2 regions of the Priestia sp. YIM B13552 genome follow, and region 1 is predicted to be linked to the other one. Evidence: a T-box and tRNA genes for the amino acid it is inferred to sense, from the RefSeq annotation. Region 1 holds a T-box; the other holds one or more tRNA genes.
The links. The T-box of region 1 lies ahead of ileS (isoleucine--tRNA ligase). A T-box ahead of a tRNA ligase gene usually reads a tRNA of that ligase, here a tRNA-Ile.

Region 1 (7,632 bases):
TGTAGACTCAATGTTAACCAATTTACTGCTTTTGGTTTATCATGTATATCAAGTACAAAATCTCGTTGTTGACTCATATGTTTTTCCTCCTATCACTATTAAAAAACCTCTTTACGCAGAGGCAAAGAGGTTTTCAGCATACAAGGAAGACGCTATACCCCAGTATAGTTTTCCTTGTATAGTGACCCCCCTTTTGCAGCCTCACGGGACTACCATTTAAAAGGGTATATAATTTATTTTTCGTAAATAGACACGTGGTCTTTTTCGTCTACTTCCATTAAATGCACCGCAATTTTTTCACTTTTAGCTGTCGGTACATTTTTGCCAACATAGTCTGCTCGAATCGGCAGCTCGCGGTGCCCTCTATCCACTAAAACAGCCAGCTGAATGAGCTCAGGTCGACCGATATCAATCAGTGCATCAAGTGCTGCTCGAACCGTACGGCCCGTATATAACACATCGTCTACTAAGATGACGTTCTTATTTGCAATATCTGTCGGAATATCTGATCCTTTTACGAGAGGCTCATCATTGCTTGTTACTTTCGATAAATCATCTCGGTAAAGCGTGATGTCTAGTTCTCCGACTGGCAATGTATTTCCTTCAATTTGTGCAATTCGTTCTGCTAAACGTTTTGCGATATAAATACCTCGCGTTTTAATCCCCACTAGCACACAATTTTCGATTCCTTTATTCTTTTCAATAATCTCATGTGCAATTCGAGTTAAAGCGCGGCGAATAGCCTGTTCGTCAAGTACGGTAGCTTTTACGTTCACTGTTTTTCACCTCAAGTTGTTGACATAAAAAAATCCTCTTGCCTTGAGGCAAGAGGATTTGGTTTTAGACATATTTCTTCAAAAAGGCTATAAGTATGCCTTTTCTGCACCGTTTCCTTCTCAGCCTCTCTGGACTGTTCTTAAAGGTTCTTATTAAGTTAATACAAGTATGCCATCACTTATGGCAGTTGTCAACTTCTTTTTTCAATAAGCTCTAGCATCTCATTAAACTCTTTTGGAGCCGGTGCTTCAAATTCCATAAATTCATTTGTACGAGGGTGAATAAAGCCTAATACACCTGCATGAAGCGCTTGTCCGTCAATCGGAAGCGTTTTTTTCGGTCCGTACTTCGGATCCCCAGCAAGCGGAAAGCCAATATACTTCATATGAACGCGAATTTGGTGTGTTCGCCCTGTTTCTAGCTTACATTCGACTAGTGAAAAATCTTTAAAACGCTGCAATACAGTAAAGTGCGTCACTGCATCACGACTGTTTTCATCAGTCACCGTCATGCTTTGACGATCTTGCTTATCTCGGCCGATTGGCGCATCAATTGTACCGTGATCGTGCGCAATTACTCCGTGAACGATAGCTTTATAACGACGCGTCACTGTTTTAGCTACAAGCTGACTAACTAGTGATTCATGAGCTAAATCATTTTTTGCGATCATAAGTAAACCAGATGTATCTTTATCAATTCGATGAACGATACCAGGGCGCATAACGCCGTTAATACCGGATAAATCTTTACAGTGAGCCATTAGGCCATTTACAAGCGTACCGCTATGATGACCAGGAGCTGGATGTACAACCATACCGCGAGGTTTATTTACAACAAGCACATCTTGATCTTCATAATAAATATCTAAATTCATTTCTTCCGCTACCACATCAAGCTCTTCTAGTTCCGGCACTTCGATAATAATAGCGTCTCCTGTTTTACATTTATAGTTTCCTTTAACGGTTTTATCGTTCACTTTTGCGTGACCTTCTTTAATCCATTGCTGCACTTGTGAACGTGACCATTCTGCATTTACAGTCGAAAGTACTTTATCAATACGTTCTCCCGCTTGTTCTTCATTTATAACTGTTTCAATTACATTCATTCTTTGTGCTCCTTCTTCATTTTCCCTTCAAACAGCGTCATAATAAACATGATGATTACTCCGACGACAAGTGCCGAATCAGCTACGTTAAAAATCGGAAAATCATACGTAAAGATGTATGTATTTACGAAATCAACTACTTCTTTACGGACCACTCGATCAATAAAGTTTCCAATGGCGCCGCCTAACATTAATGCTAGCGCAATACCGAACCATTTATCTTGTTTTTTGAGCTTTTGAATATAAATTATTAAACCGACTACCACAACCACCGTAATGAGATAAAAGAACCACATCTGTCCTTGTAAAATCCCCCACGCGGCTCCTCTGTTACGATGAGAGGTAATGTAAAGAAAGTTTTCAATTACGGTGATGCTTTGTCCATAATACATTTCTTTTACAATCATCCATTTTGTTACCTGATCAATAAGTATAACAGCTAAAGCGATAAGATAATAAAACACAAACGTTTTCCTCCCGCAATAAAATCAAACGAATCCATACTAAAGCATTTTAGCACATAATTCATTTTTTTTCTCGCTTCTCACCATAAAACAAATAAATCTTCATTTGTGCGGGCCGTCGGCATTACTTTTAATTTATGAATAGACATCACTTCGCCAGTTAGTTCATCAATTCCAAACGCACCAACGTCAAGCTTTGCTAACGCGTGTTCTACATCTTTTAAATCGGCTTTAATCATTTCTATTACGTAACGTTCCTTTTCATCTATATAACCAGATTGTTCTGTAGCATATCTCAATAGGCGATCTTGTAATTCTTCTTTAATAAGAGCTAATTCCTGTCCAATGGAAAGATAATTTTCATACATGCAAACGCCTCCTGTGCTGATAAGATGAAGTATTAATGATGTTAGGTTTACCGAGTTTTCCATCGAATCTACAACACAAGTTTTTCCTAAGGCTTTAAATGCTTTATACCATTGTATTTGGGAATTTCGTACAGCAAAAAACACGCCCAAAAAGGACGTGTTTTTGTTAATTACTGCTGAACGTAGTGATTTTTTACAACATCCGCACAGCGTGTACATAAAGTCGGGTGATCTTGATCTTCGCCAACTGTTGGTGATACAACCCAGCAGCGCTCACACTTCTCACCTTCTGCTTTACTTACAACAATTGATGCATAGCTGAATTTTTGTGCTTCAGCAGGTGCTTCACCTTCTGCTACCTCAAGATCTGAAACGATGAAGAGTTGACCTACATTTTCAGAAATAGATGCTAACAGTTCTTTCGTATCTGCTGTTGGATACAGCGTTAATTTTGCTTCTAAAGACTTACCGATTACTTTTTCATTACGAGCCTGTTCTAGCGCTTTTAATACTTCATCACGAAGCTCCATAAATGCATCCCATTTCTCTACTAATTGATCTGCTCCCTCGATTTCTTGAACCTCTGGCATATCAACTAGCTGCACGCTTTCTTCCGTTACATTTGGAATGTGAACCCATACTTCGTCTGCTGTATGAGAAAGAATTGGCGACACTAATTTCGTTAACGATAATAACGTTTCATAAAGGACCGTTTGAATGCTGCGACGCTCTACATTATTTTCTGCTTCAATGTACAATACATCTTTTGCAAAGTCTAAGTAGAATGAACTCATATCAATTGTACAGAAATTATGCACCGCGTGATAAATGCTTGAGAATTCGTATGAATCATAAGATTTTTTCACTTTATCAATTAATTTGTTCAGCTTCACAAGCATGTAGCGGTCTACTTCACGAAGGTCTTCAACGGCTACAGCATCAGTTGTTGGATTAAAGTCCGCCAAGTTTCCTAGTAAGAAACGGAACGTGTTGCGGATTTTACGATATACTTCTGCTACTTGTTTTAAAATGTTATCAGATACACGAACATCAGCTTGGTAATCTACAGAAGCTACCCATAAACGTAAAATATCTGCACCTAGTTGTTTCATTACTTTTTCTGGAATTACAACGTTTCCTAATGACTTACTCATTTTGCGACCTTCACCGTCTAAAGCAAATCCGTGGCTAAGTACCCCTTTATAAGGTGCTTCACCCGTTACAGCTACACTTGTAGAAAGACTTGAATTAAACCAGCCGCGGTATTGGTCAGAACCTTCTAAATACAAATCAGCCGGACGCTGTAAGTCTTCACGCTCTTCAAGAACAGCTTGATGTGAAGAACCAGAGTCAAACCATACGTCCATGATGTCTGTTTCTTTTGTGAAGCGGCCATTTGGGCTTCCTTCATGAGTAAAGCCTTCGGGAAGTAAATCTTTTGCTTCACGCTCAAACCATACGTTTGATCCATGTTCTCTAAATAGATTTGATACGTGTTCAATTGTTTCATCCGTAATGATTGGCTCATCATTTTCAGCATAAAATACCGGAATCGGAACGCCCCATGCACGTTGACGAGAAATACACCAGTCTCCGCGGTCACGCACCATGTTATAAAGTCGCGTTTCACCCCAAGTAGGCACCCATTTTGTTTTTTCTACTGCTTTTAATAAATCTTCACGGAAATCTTTAATAGACGCAAACCACTGTGCCGTCGCACGGAAAATTGTTGGTTTCTTTGTACGCCAGTCATGTGGGTATGAGTGGGTAATGAAACTTAATTTTAACAGCGCGCCTTCTTCTTCTAGTTTGTCTGTAATTGGCTTATTCGCTTTATCATAGAATAACCCTTCAAATTCTGGTGCTTCATTCGTCATATGACCCTTACTGTCGACTGGACAAAGAACTTCCAACCCGTATTTTTGACCAACGATAAAGTCGTCTTCCCCGTGTCCCGGTGCTGTATGAACACATCCGGTACCAGCATCCGTTGTTACGTGATCGCCAAGAACAACTAATGAATCACGCTTGTAGATTGGATGCTCAGCTACTACACGCTCAAGTTCTGAACCTTTTACCGTACGAAGCGTCTTATAGCCAGCCCATTCAATTTCTTTAGCAACTGTTTCAATCAGTTCAGTTGCCACTACATATTTTGCTCCATCTGCTTCAACTACGCTGTACTGAAGCTCAGGATTGACAGCAATCCCTTGGTTAGCTGGCATTGTCCATGGTGTTGTCGTCCAAATGATGAATTTTTCATCTTGTTCAAGCACACCTTTACCATCTTTTACGTTAAACGCTACGTAAATAGAAGCTGAACGTTTGTCATAGTATTCAATTTCCGCTTCTGCTAAAGCAGACTCACTTGAAGGGGACCAGTACACAGGTTTTAACCCTTTGTAGATATAGCCTTTTTTCGCCATGTCACCAAACACTTTGATTTGCTGCGCTTCGTACTGCGGCTGAAGCGTTACATATGGATTATCCCAATCTCCGCGTACGCCTAAACGCTTGAACTGCTCACGCTGGCCGTTTACTTGTTCCCAAGCATACTGTTCACAAAGCTTACGGAACTCAGCTACCGTCATTTCTTTGCGGTTTACTTTTTTATTTTTTGTTAAAGCTGTTTCAATTGGCAAACCGTGTGTATCCCAGCCTGGTACATAAGGTGCGCAGAAGCCTGACATCGACTTATAGCGAACGATAAAATCTTTTAAAATTTTATTTAACGCATGTCCCATGTGAATATCGCCATTCGCATATGGAGGTCCATCATGCAGGACAAATAGCGGACGGCCTTCGGTACGTTTTTGTACTTTTTCATAAATATTCATTTCAGCCCACTGTTCTTGCATTTTAGGCTCGCGGTTCGGTAAATTTCCACGCATTGGAAATTCAGTTTTTGGCATCAATAATGTATCTTTATATTCCATGTTTTACCCTCCAAAAAAAAACGTAAATTTCATATCTTTTTGTACCATAACAAAAAGACCTTCTCATCCCAAAAAGGGACGAGAAGGTCTCCCGCGGTACCACCCTAGTAGATTTGCTGTGCGCAAATCCTCTTTGCATTCGTAACGTGAATAAACCGCCACTGCTTACTATCATCAGTTCAGCAATGGTACTCTAGGGTGATTTTCACTTTTTTGTTTGTTATCGAGCTCGCACCATCCTCGATTCGCTTTGACAAACTAAAAAAGCTACTGTCCCTGTCTCCGTACTGTTTGATATGAAATTTCATCTGTTACCAAATTATATGACAACAAAACATGAGAAGTCAAGATGATGTCTTGACTAGTCAATTTTTTCTTCTAGCGCTGGCATCTCATAATCCATCAACTGATCCCAGTCGTCGCTGTTTAACATTTCAAGCTGTGCTTCGATTAACATTTTGAAACGAGTTCTAAATACTTTAGACTGCTTTTTCGTTTCCTCAATGTCCATCGCAATTTTACGAGACTTAGACAGTGCTTCATTAATAATACGGTCCGCATTTTTTTCTGCTTCTTTTATAATGAGCTTCGCTTCTTTTTCAGCGTTTCGCTTCACATCTTCCGCTGCTTCTTGAGCAATTAAAATTGATTTATTTAACGTTTCTTCGATGTTAGTAAAATGTCCAAGACGATCTGTTAATTCAGATACTCTTCCTTCTAACTCCTTTTTATCACGCATTACCAGCTCATAGTCTTTAATTACTTGGTCAAGAAACTCATTTACTTCATCTTCATCATATCCGCGAAATCCGCGATTAAACTCTTTGTTATGAATATCCAAAGGGGTTAAAGGCATCTAGGCCACCTCCGTGTTGTCTCATTACGTCATTAGTAATGGTTTATTCGACATATTTTTAAAATTTCCTGCTAGTAGATTTCTTTATTTCTGCTTTCCTACAACAATTCGCCATTTTTCTTTTTTGGTTTTGCCTTCAAGTGAAACGATACGACTTCTGCCGTGACCACGAAGTGACAAAATATCACCTTCATGACATTCAAAAGAAGGCTGTTCAATGACTTTAAAATTTACTTTTACCGCTCCATTTGCAATAAACGGCTGGACTTTTTGTCTTGATAAATTGTGAATGGTCGACAGCAAAACATCAAGCCTCATTGAAGAAACTGTATAAACGTGTTCAATCAGCTCTTCTTTTACCACATGCAGCTGCTCTCTTTGAATAGAAGAAAGTGAAACTTTGGCTTTTCCAATTGATGTTAAATTCATCTCAATATAAGAAGAAATTTCTTCTGCAGCTACAAGCTGAATATCGTCTCCCGCGACCAAAATATCTCCAAATTTTGAACGGCGCAGTCCTAAGGACATCGCCGAACCAAGAACTTGAGGATGTTCAATTGTCACAAACTTTTTAGGATAATTGAGCTCGTACATACGCAACTGAAAATCTTCGCTTTGAGGTATATAGTAATCCGGATATAGCAGCGCACGCTTGCGTTCAGCAAACGGTTGTCCACCATCAAATGAAACTTGAACCTCTCCTTCAGTCCCGACAATAGCCGTCACAATCTGCTGCTCTCTTGGATCTAAAAAGTCCGTTAATTTTGGGCTGTATTGATGTAGGACATCTTCTTTCCACTGAAGAACCTGGTCAATAAATCCATGTTCTTCTTGCCTAAAATGTTCATAAATAGACATATTATTACTCCTACTATTGGTATGTAAAAAAGGAATCCAGCGATTCCTTTTTTAAATAAATCCCACCACATTATTAAGTGAATACACGCCTCTTTCCGCAAATCGCAATAAAAAGATTGCGACAAGAGGTGAAATATCAATCATGCCAATAGGCGGAATGATTTTACGAAAAGGCTCTAAGTAAGGCTCACAAATACTGCCCAGCAGCTGACCAAACTTAGACGCCCTTACATCGGGTACCCAAGACATCAAAATGTAAATAATCAGT
Region 2 (7,632 bases), 240 kb from region 1:
ATTAAAAGCTAGCCAATAAAAGCCGTATCCTATACCCAGCAGTCCGCCAAGCAATACTAAATACTGGGCTGCGTTAGCTCCACTGATTAATACAGCGATATAAAAAACAGCTAAAAAAGATACACCTAATCTTAAAACCACAACCCGGTCAATTCGTTTGGCCCATTTACCTGCTAAAATAAACGTAAGCGGCTGAAGCACCACTACCGCTAAATTATAAATAGCGAGATCCGAAAATTCGCCTGATTGTTTCCACAGATAAATGTTAACAAACGAATTGGAAATTGAAATAGCCAAGGCATAAAGACCGCCTATAATTAAAAGCAAAAGTAAATCTTTACTAACTTCTACATCTCCAACTACTTTTTTTAATAAAGGCATATCAAAAAACTCCTTTTCTCTTCTACACCTAGTGTGTGAAAAAGAAAAGGAGATATGTAAAAGAATTGGAAAACAAAAAAGCCAGTAAAGGTAATAATTACTTTACTGGCTCTTAAATACGTCTTCAGCTTATTTTGCAGCGTCGTAACGTTTAGCAACTTCGTCCCATTTTACAACATTAAAGAATGCTGAAATGTAATCTGGACGGCGGTTTTGGTAATTTAGGTAGTAAGCGTGCTCCCAAACGTCTAGACCAAGAATTGGCGTTTTGCCTTCCATTAATGGGCTATCTTGGTTTGGTGTGCTTGTTACTTCTAATTCGCCGTTGTTTACAACTAACCAAGCCCAGCCAGAACCGAAGCGAGTTTTAGCTGCATTTGCAAATTCTTCTTTGAATTGATCAAAGCTGCCGAATTTGCTAGCGATAGCGTCTGCTAATTCACCAGTTGGAGCACCGCCGCCGTTAGGGCAAAGGATTGTCCAAAATAATGAGTGGTTCGCATGACCGCCACCGTTATTGCGTACTGCTGTACGGATATCTTCAGGAACAGCATCTAAGTTTGAAATTAACTCTTCAATACTTTTGCTTTCTAAATCCGCTTTGCCTTCAACAGCAGCGTTTAGATTTGTAACATATGTGTTGTGATGTTTTGTGTGGTGAATATTCATTGTTTCTTTGTCGATATGTGGTTCCAGTGCATCGTATGCATAAGGTAGTTCTGGTAATTTGTAAGCCATGAATAATTCCTCCTTCAAAATATGTAAGCATTTTGGCGCAAAAGCACCATATACGTTTAGATTAGCAAATTTACCCTACTGTTTCAAATAAAAAGTTCCTAATCCATGATTTATATTTACCTAATTCCCATTCGCTATTCTTTTAAACATAAAAAAAGCTTCTTTTTCTCAAAAGAAGCTTTGAATAGACAATAGTATGGCGGAGGAAGAGGGATTCGAACCCCCGCGGGCTTTAACACCCCTGTCGGTTTTCAAGACCGATCCCTTCAGCCGGACTTGGGTATTCCTCCAACCCTATAAATGGTGGACCCTGCAGGACTCGAACCTGCGACCGGACGGTTATGAGCCGTCTGCTCTAACCAGCTGAGCTAAGGGTCCACATGGCTCCACAGGTAGGACTCGAACCTACGACCGATCGGTTAACAGCCGATAGCTCTACCACTGAGCTACTGTGGAACAATATGAATTATGTATGTCACAAACGCAAATTGGAAAATAGCGGCGGAGGGGATCGAACCCCCGACCTCACGGGTATGAACCGTACGCTCTAGCCAGCTGAGCTACACCGCCATGGCTCCACAGGTAGGACTCGAACCTACGACCGATCGGTTAACAGCCGATAGCTCTACCACTGAGCTACTGTGGAACAATATAACATTTACTAGCGACATTAAAAATTTAACATGTTTCTAACCTAAAGTCAATATATTATTTTAAAACAGCGTATAAAAAATAGGCAATCATCAGCAGTTGAATAAATCCTTTTGAAATAGCGCCACTAAAAAAGCCAATAACCGAACCTACTCCAATTTTTACTGCGTTGCTAATTGTGGTCCGATGAACAATCAGTTCTCCTACAATCGCTCCGATAAACGGCCCTAAAATAATTCCAAATCCCGGAATGACAAACGGACCCACAAGCAGCCCAACTGTACTTCCCCAAACACCTGCTTTAGTGCCTCCGAATTTTTTCACACCAATAATATTAGCTATATAGTCTGCTAAAAAAAGTGCGACAACTAACAATCCTTGTATCACCCAAAATAACCAGCTATAGGAGCTAAAATCATAAAATAAACCGTATATAACAAATCCCAGAGCTACAAATAGCACGCTTGGGATGATGGGATAAACCAACCCAACAAACGATACAACAAAGCTAATGATAATTAATGCCCAACATAAAATAGCCATGCCCGCACCTATCCTTTTTATTATTACTATTTATCATACAATAACCACTCCCATAAAGAAAGACCTTGCACGACGAGTCCTTCCTTTATTTTACTTTCGAATACGATTTTTGAGTGTACCTCTGCAATATTAACAGCACGGTCCTCAAGCTGCCCGTAATATCCCCCAAAAACAATGACAGGGAAACCTGTACATATACGCATAAGATGTGCTTGTGACAAAACGCTCCACCGCATCATTGTAATTGGTAACGGTTTCTAAAATCTATTGTAAACCTTAAATTTTCGCTATAAAATAAGATATAACCAGAATCTTCAATAAGAGGAGGCTTTACAATGAGCATGCTGAAAAAGATGGCATGGAGTTTTACTTCCTTCAAAAAAATAAGGTCGCTTCGCTTTGAGCATACGAATAAAACAATTGGCTTTGTGCTGTTTTTAACATTTATTTCTTTGCTGCCTACATTTTTCTTTATGACTTTGACGATTGTAAATGGCTATCATATCGCTACTACAGATCTTCCGAAATCTGTTTCTTCTTTTTCTATTTCAAACTCACAGCTTACGTCAAGTCAACCTTTCACAAAAAAAGTAAATGGTACCGCTTTTATCTTAAACCCCTCACAGTCTATTGAACGGTTTCATTCCCCTGCTCATGCCATTGGTTTTTTAAAGGATGGAATTTACATCACGACTAATTCACAAACACAAACGTATTCATATGAGTTGCTAAACTGGCATCATAAAGATAAAAATGAACTGCTAAACTTGCTGCACGAACAAAAATTTTCTTTATACATACTTGTCCCTATCGCTATGCTTTTACTGTACGTATTAACATCTGGACTAAACTTCCTTTTTATTACCTGCCTTGCTTATCTTGGGAAACTGATTGGACTCATTACTAAAAAGCAGCTTCCTTTCAAGCAGCTATGGGCACTGAGCGCTTATAGTACAGTAGCCTTCACGCTGCTGTATACGCTTTTTGAAGCTTTTTCTTTGTCTCTAGCACTACATAGCTCTCTTTACTGGATAGGAACATTCTTCATTTACTTGTTGCTCGTCACAAGGGTTCCTATAAGAAAAAAAGTAAAACCTAATAAAGATGCTGGGACAAACGTATCTTAGTTGAAGGAAAATCCAAACGAGGAATCTAGATTCTTGATAGAGAATCCACCTCTTTTGGATTTTTTTATTGATATGGTGAACGCAGGTTTCATGTATGCGGCTGCTTCTAGCTGGTGATTGGAGTGATGTAGTTAAGTCTCAGCCTCTTTATTTCGGTACAACTTTTCTTCTTCCCATTGCACAAGGAAGAATTTTCAACTGATACAAAACCCACAAACCTCCTGCTGTGAGCAGAATAAAGCTATAAACAAACATCAGCCTTTCAGTGTGCATCCACACTTCAAAAACAACAGGTCCCAACGCTACTCCTAAAAATCTCACCGTTCCATAAATGGATACAATAAACCCTCTTTCTTCGTCTGAAGCCGCTGAAGTAATCATCATATTAATACACGGAAGAACAAATCCTAAGCCGCCAAAGGCGACTGTCAAACAAAACATCAGCACAGGAAGCGTATAAATAATCGTTAATACTCCAAACATCAGGAATAAAAGAGTTATCCCTACTATCATTAATTTTTTCATGAGCTCTACATCTGTTTTGATGCGTTGACCCGTCCAATAAGAAACGAGCGTCATCGCACCAAGAGGAAATAAAAAAGCGGTTCCTTTAAAAAAACCGTCTATATGATACGTTTCCTCTATTAGAAAAGATAAGTAATATAAAATGCCAAATAATAAAAATAACCCCAATCCCCCCACAAAGAATAAAGGAAAAAGCGATTTTCTTTTATCATAGACAATCCCAATGGCTCTCTTTAAATATTCTTGAACAGATACTAAATCCGAGCCTGTTTTCCCTTCTCTCACATACATCACTATACCTACTAAAGCAGCACCTGCAGCTAAAGGATAGACAAAAAATGCGGCATACCATACGACGAGTGCTGCCGATGCTCCAATTATCGGCGCAACCACTTTTCCAACTCCGTTATACACTTCTAAAATCCCGAGGACTTTTGCTCTTTTTTCCCCTGTAAATACATCTCCAGTTAATGCCATTGCCAACGTTGTAGTACCTGCAGCTCCAATCCCTTGAATGACTCTGCCTGCCATCAACACAGCAAAGCTTCCAGAAGAGAATAAAGCACTACCAGCAGCGATGACACTGCCTATTATCATCATGACGAGTGAATATATGATTAACTTTTTACGCCCATACCGGTCTGATAAAATTCCTACAGCAGGAATACACAATGCGGCTGGAATCGAAAATGCACTCAGTATCAAACTGGTTTGAACTCCGCTTAAGTGAAGTGACTTTTGAATGCTTGGCAGCAGAGGAATGAGCATGGAATTTCCCAGCACCATGATTAAAGGCAATAAGCCTAATGAAACAACCATTAATTTTCCTTTCAATTTTCGTTCTCCAATCATATTTAAGTAAGACAAGCATAGGCTTTACACATAAGCAAAAGAATGAAGGAGGAGCATAATGAAAAAGCTATGTGCATTAGCCGCTTTCGCTTTTATCGGATATATTTGTCACTACGACATTAAATACGGGACCATTCCCACTGCTACTGAAGCAGTTCAAGTCAGCAAAGCGCAGCCTGCAGAAACAAAAGCCGCCAGCTCTTCTTCCACCTATACAAAAATAAAAATTAAGCCAGGCGATACAGTTTTATCCGTCATTGAGGAGCTTACAAAAAAATCGATACCGGTTTCTATGAACCAAATGATTACAGACTTCAAAAAGTTAAATAACGGTACAGCGCCTGAGGATATTCAAATTGGAAAAACGTATAAGTTCCCTATTTACAAGTAATGACAGCATTCTTCTTGTCAAGATGGGATAGTCATTGTTAAAATAGCTAAGGTAGTACTTTCTACTAGTTATTTTGTTCATAAAGAGTTATTCTATTAATGAATTCAAATTCTTGATTTCATTTTGAAGGAGAGATTATCACGTGAGTGAAATTATACATCGTACAAAAACACGCCCGGTTAAAGTTGGAGATTTAACAATCGGAGGCAGCAACGAGTTAGTTATTCAAAGTATGACAACCACTAAGACACATGATGTTGAAGCAACGGTTGCAGAAATTAAACGTTTAGAAGAAGCAGGATGCCAAGTTGTTCGTGTTGCTTGTCCAGACGAGCGCGCAGCAGATGCAATCCCTGAAATTAAAAAACGCATTAACATTCCATTAGTTGTGGATATTCATTTTGACTATCGCTTAGCATTAAAAGCTATTGAAGGCGGAGCGGATAAAATCCGTATCAACCCTGGTAATATCGGTCGCCGTGAAAAAGTGGAAGCTGTTGTAAATGCTGCAAAAGCTAAAAATATTCCAATTCGTATTGGAGTTAACGCTGGTTCACTTGAAAAACGTATTTTAGATAAATACGGCTATCCGACAGCAGATGGCATGGTAGAAAGTGCACTTCATCACATTAAAATTTTAGAAGACCTTGATTTCCATGACATCATCGTTTCAATGAAAGCATCGGATGTTAACTTGGCAATTGAAGCTTATGAAAAAGCTGCTCAAGCATTTGACTACCCTCTTCACTTAGGAATTACAGAATCGGGTACATTATTTGCAGGAACTGTAAAAAGTGCAGCAGGTCTTGGCGCTATTTTATCTAAAGGAATCGGAAATACATTACGTATTTCTTTAAGTGCGGATCCTGTAGAAGAAGTAAAGGTTGCGCGCGAATTGCTAAAATCATTCGGTTTAGCTTCCAATGCTGCAACTCTTATTTCTTGCCCAACTTGCGGACGTATTGAAATTGATTTAATTAGCATTGCTAATGAAGTTGAAGAGTATATTTCAACTGTAAAAGCACCGATTAAAGTAGCGGTACTTGGCTGCGCTGTAAACGGTCCTGGTGAAGCTCGTGAAGCTGATATCGGGATTGCAGGAGCACGCGGTGAAGGTCTACTATTCCGCAAAGGCGAAATCGTACGCAAAGTTCCTGAAGAAACAATGGTTGAGGAACTAAAAAAAGAAATTGATAAAATTGCTGCTGAATATCACGCAAAGCAAGAAGCTGAAAAAGCTGCAGCTAAATCATAACTAAAAAAAGCGAGGCGCATATGCGCCTCGCTTTTTTTATGAAAAGAACGGTAATATAAACGTACCGACAATAATCGATACAACTCCGATCCCTATTGCCCATGCTCCTAGCGTAAGTGCTCCTTTTCTGCGTGCGATAAACCCTAGAATAATCCCAGCGGCACCAAGAATAATTGGTAAAAAGAATAGTGAAAGAATCGAAAGCACGAGTGCGAAACGACCGTATCCCGTTCCTTCTCCTCGTCCAGCGACTTCATGATTGCGATTGCGATTGCGATCAATATCTATAACTTCACGCTCTGCATGAGGCTCTCCTACTCGGTAAGGAACGCCCACTTCAGCTGCAGTTTCTTCCATGAAATCAGCTTCATATACATCTTTTCTACGCCTTTGTTCTTCATTCTCCATGCTTAATCCCTCGCTTTCGTAAATAAGGAGCATTTATAGTATCTGAATGCGGGGAAAAATTATAAGTGTTAATCTTATACAGCCGCTCGCTCCCTTATAAGAAATAGGTACAGACGCAATCACCAGGCCGTGCAGTGATCATTACGTTTTGCTAAAGGCGTATAAAAAGTATTACTGTTTCTCTTTAGGCTTTATGTTACACTAGACAAGAATAATCAAGCACCTAAGTAGAATAAACGTATTAAAGGAGTGCACGTAGTTGACGAAAAAGTTTGGAATTGACATTGATGGAACTGTTACTTCTCCTGAAACTTTTGTTCCTCATTTAAATAAAGCCTTTAACTTAAATTTAACACTTGAAGACATTACAGAATATGATTTCAGCCCTTTTGTAAATGTATCACCTGCTGAACTCGGGAAATGGTTTAAAGCAAATGAACGCTCTATTTACGAAACCTCTCCACTTGCAGACGATGCAAAAGCGGTTTTGCAAAAATGGCATCAAAAGCACGAATTATTCTTTATTAGTGCAAGGCACGATAAGCTATTGGACGTCACGGAAGAATGGTTTCAAAAAAATGAACTATCGTTTCATCACATTGAGTTAGTGGGTTCTCATTTTAAAGTTGAGACAGCAAAACGATATGATGTTGATATCTTTTTTGAAGACAAACATGATAATGCTTGTGAAATCAGTGAAGAATGCAATATCCCTGTTATCTTATTTGATACTCCTTATAATCGCTTACCTGTTCCAAAAG

Region 2: it has a tRNA-Ile gene. The T-box ahead of ileS (isoleucine--tRNA ligase) is inferred to sense a tRNA for this amino acid. The anticodon was not compared.

The regions. Positions count from the first base shown of each region.
Region 1 covers NZ_JBHZOU010000002.1:559,797-567,428, forward strand. The annotation lists gene ACFX40_RS08890 (uracil-xanthine permease family protein) at 1-77, opposite strand, end outside; gene pyrR (bifunctional pyr operon transcriptional regulator/uracil phosphoribosyltransferase PyrR) at 234-776, opposite strand; gene ACFX40_RS08900 (RluA family pseudouridine synthase) at 968-1,882, opposite strand; gene lspA (signal peptidase II) at 1,879-2,346, opposite strand; gene ACFX40_RS08910 (conjugal transfer protein TraR) at 2,427-2,714, opposite strand; gene ileS (isoleucine--tRNA ligase) at 2,885-5,650, opposite strand; T-box leader at 5,722-5,942, opposite strand; gene ACFX40_RS08920 (DivIVA domain-containing protein) at 6,012-6,506, opposite strand; gene ACFX40_RS08925 (YlmH family RNA-binding protein) at 6,591-7,364, opposite strand; gene ACFX40_RS08930 (YggT family protein) at 7,416-7,632, opposite strand, start outside.
Region 2 covers NZ_JBHZOU010000002.1:802,524-810,155, forward strand. The annotation lists gene ACFX40_RS10175 (MFS transporter) at 1-381, opposite strand, end outside; gene sodA (superoxide dismutase SodA) at 511-1,119, opposite strand; tRNA gene ACFX40_RS10185 (tRNA-Ser) at 1,317-1,409, opposite strand; tRNA gene ACFX40_RS10190 (tRNA-Ile) at 1,421-1,497, opposite strand; tRNA gene ACFX40_RS10195 (tRNA-Asn) at 1,501-1,575, opposite strand; tRNA gene ACFX40_RS10200 (tRNA-Met) at 1,616-1,689, opposite strand; tRNA gene ACFX40_RS10205 (tRNA-Asn) at 1,691-1,765, opposite strand; gene ACFX40_RS10210 (DUF456 domain-containing protein) at 1,828-2,313, opposite strand; gene ACFX40_RS10215 (hypothetical protein) at 2,340-2,534, opposite strand; gene ACFX40_RS10220 (DUF1189 domain-containing protein) at 2,649-3,440, shown strand; gene ACFX40_RS10225 (MFS transporter) at 3,588-4,799, opposite strand; gene ACFX40_RS10230 (hypothetical protein) at 4,876-5,208, shown strand; gene ispG (flavodoxin-dependent (E)-4-hydroxy-3-methylbut-2-enyl-diphosphate synthase) at 5,360-6,463, shown strand; gene ACFX40_RS10240 (DUF4190 domain-containing protein) at 6,500-6,871, opposite strand; gene ACFX40_RS10245 (5' nucleotidase, NT5C type) at 7,131-7,632, shown strand, end outside.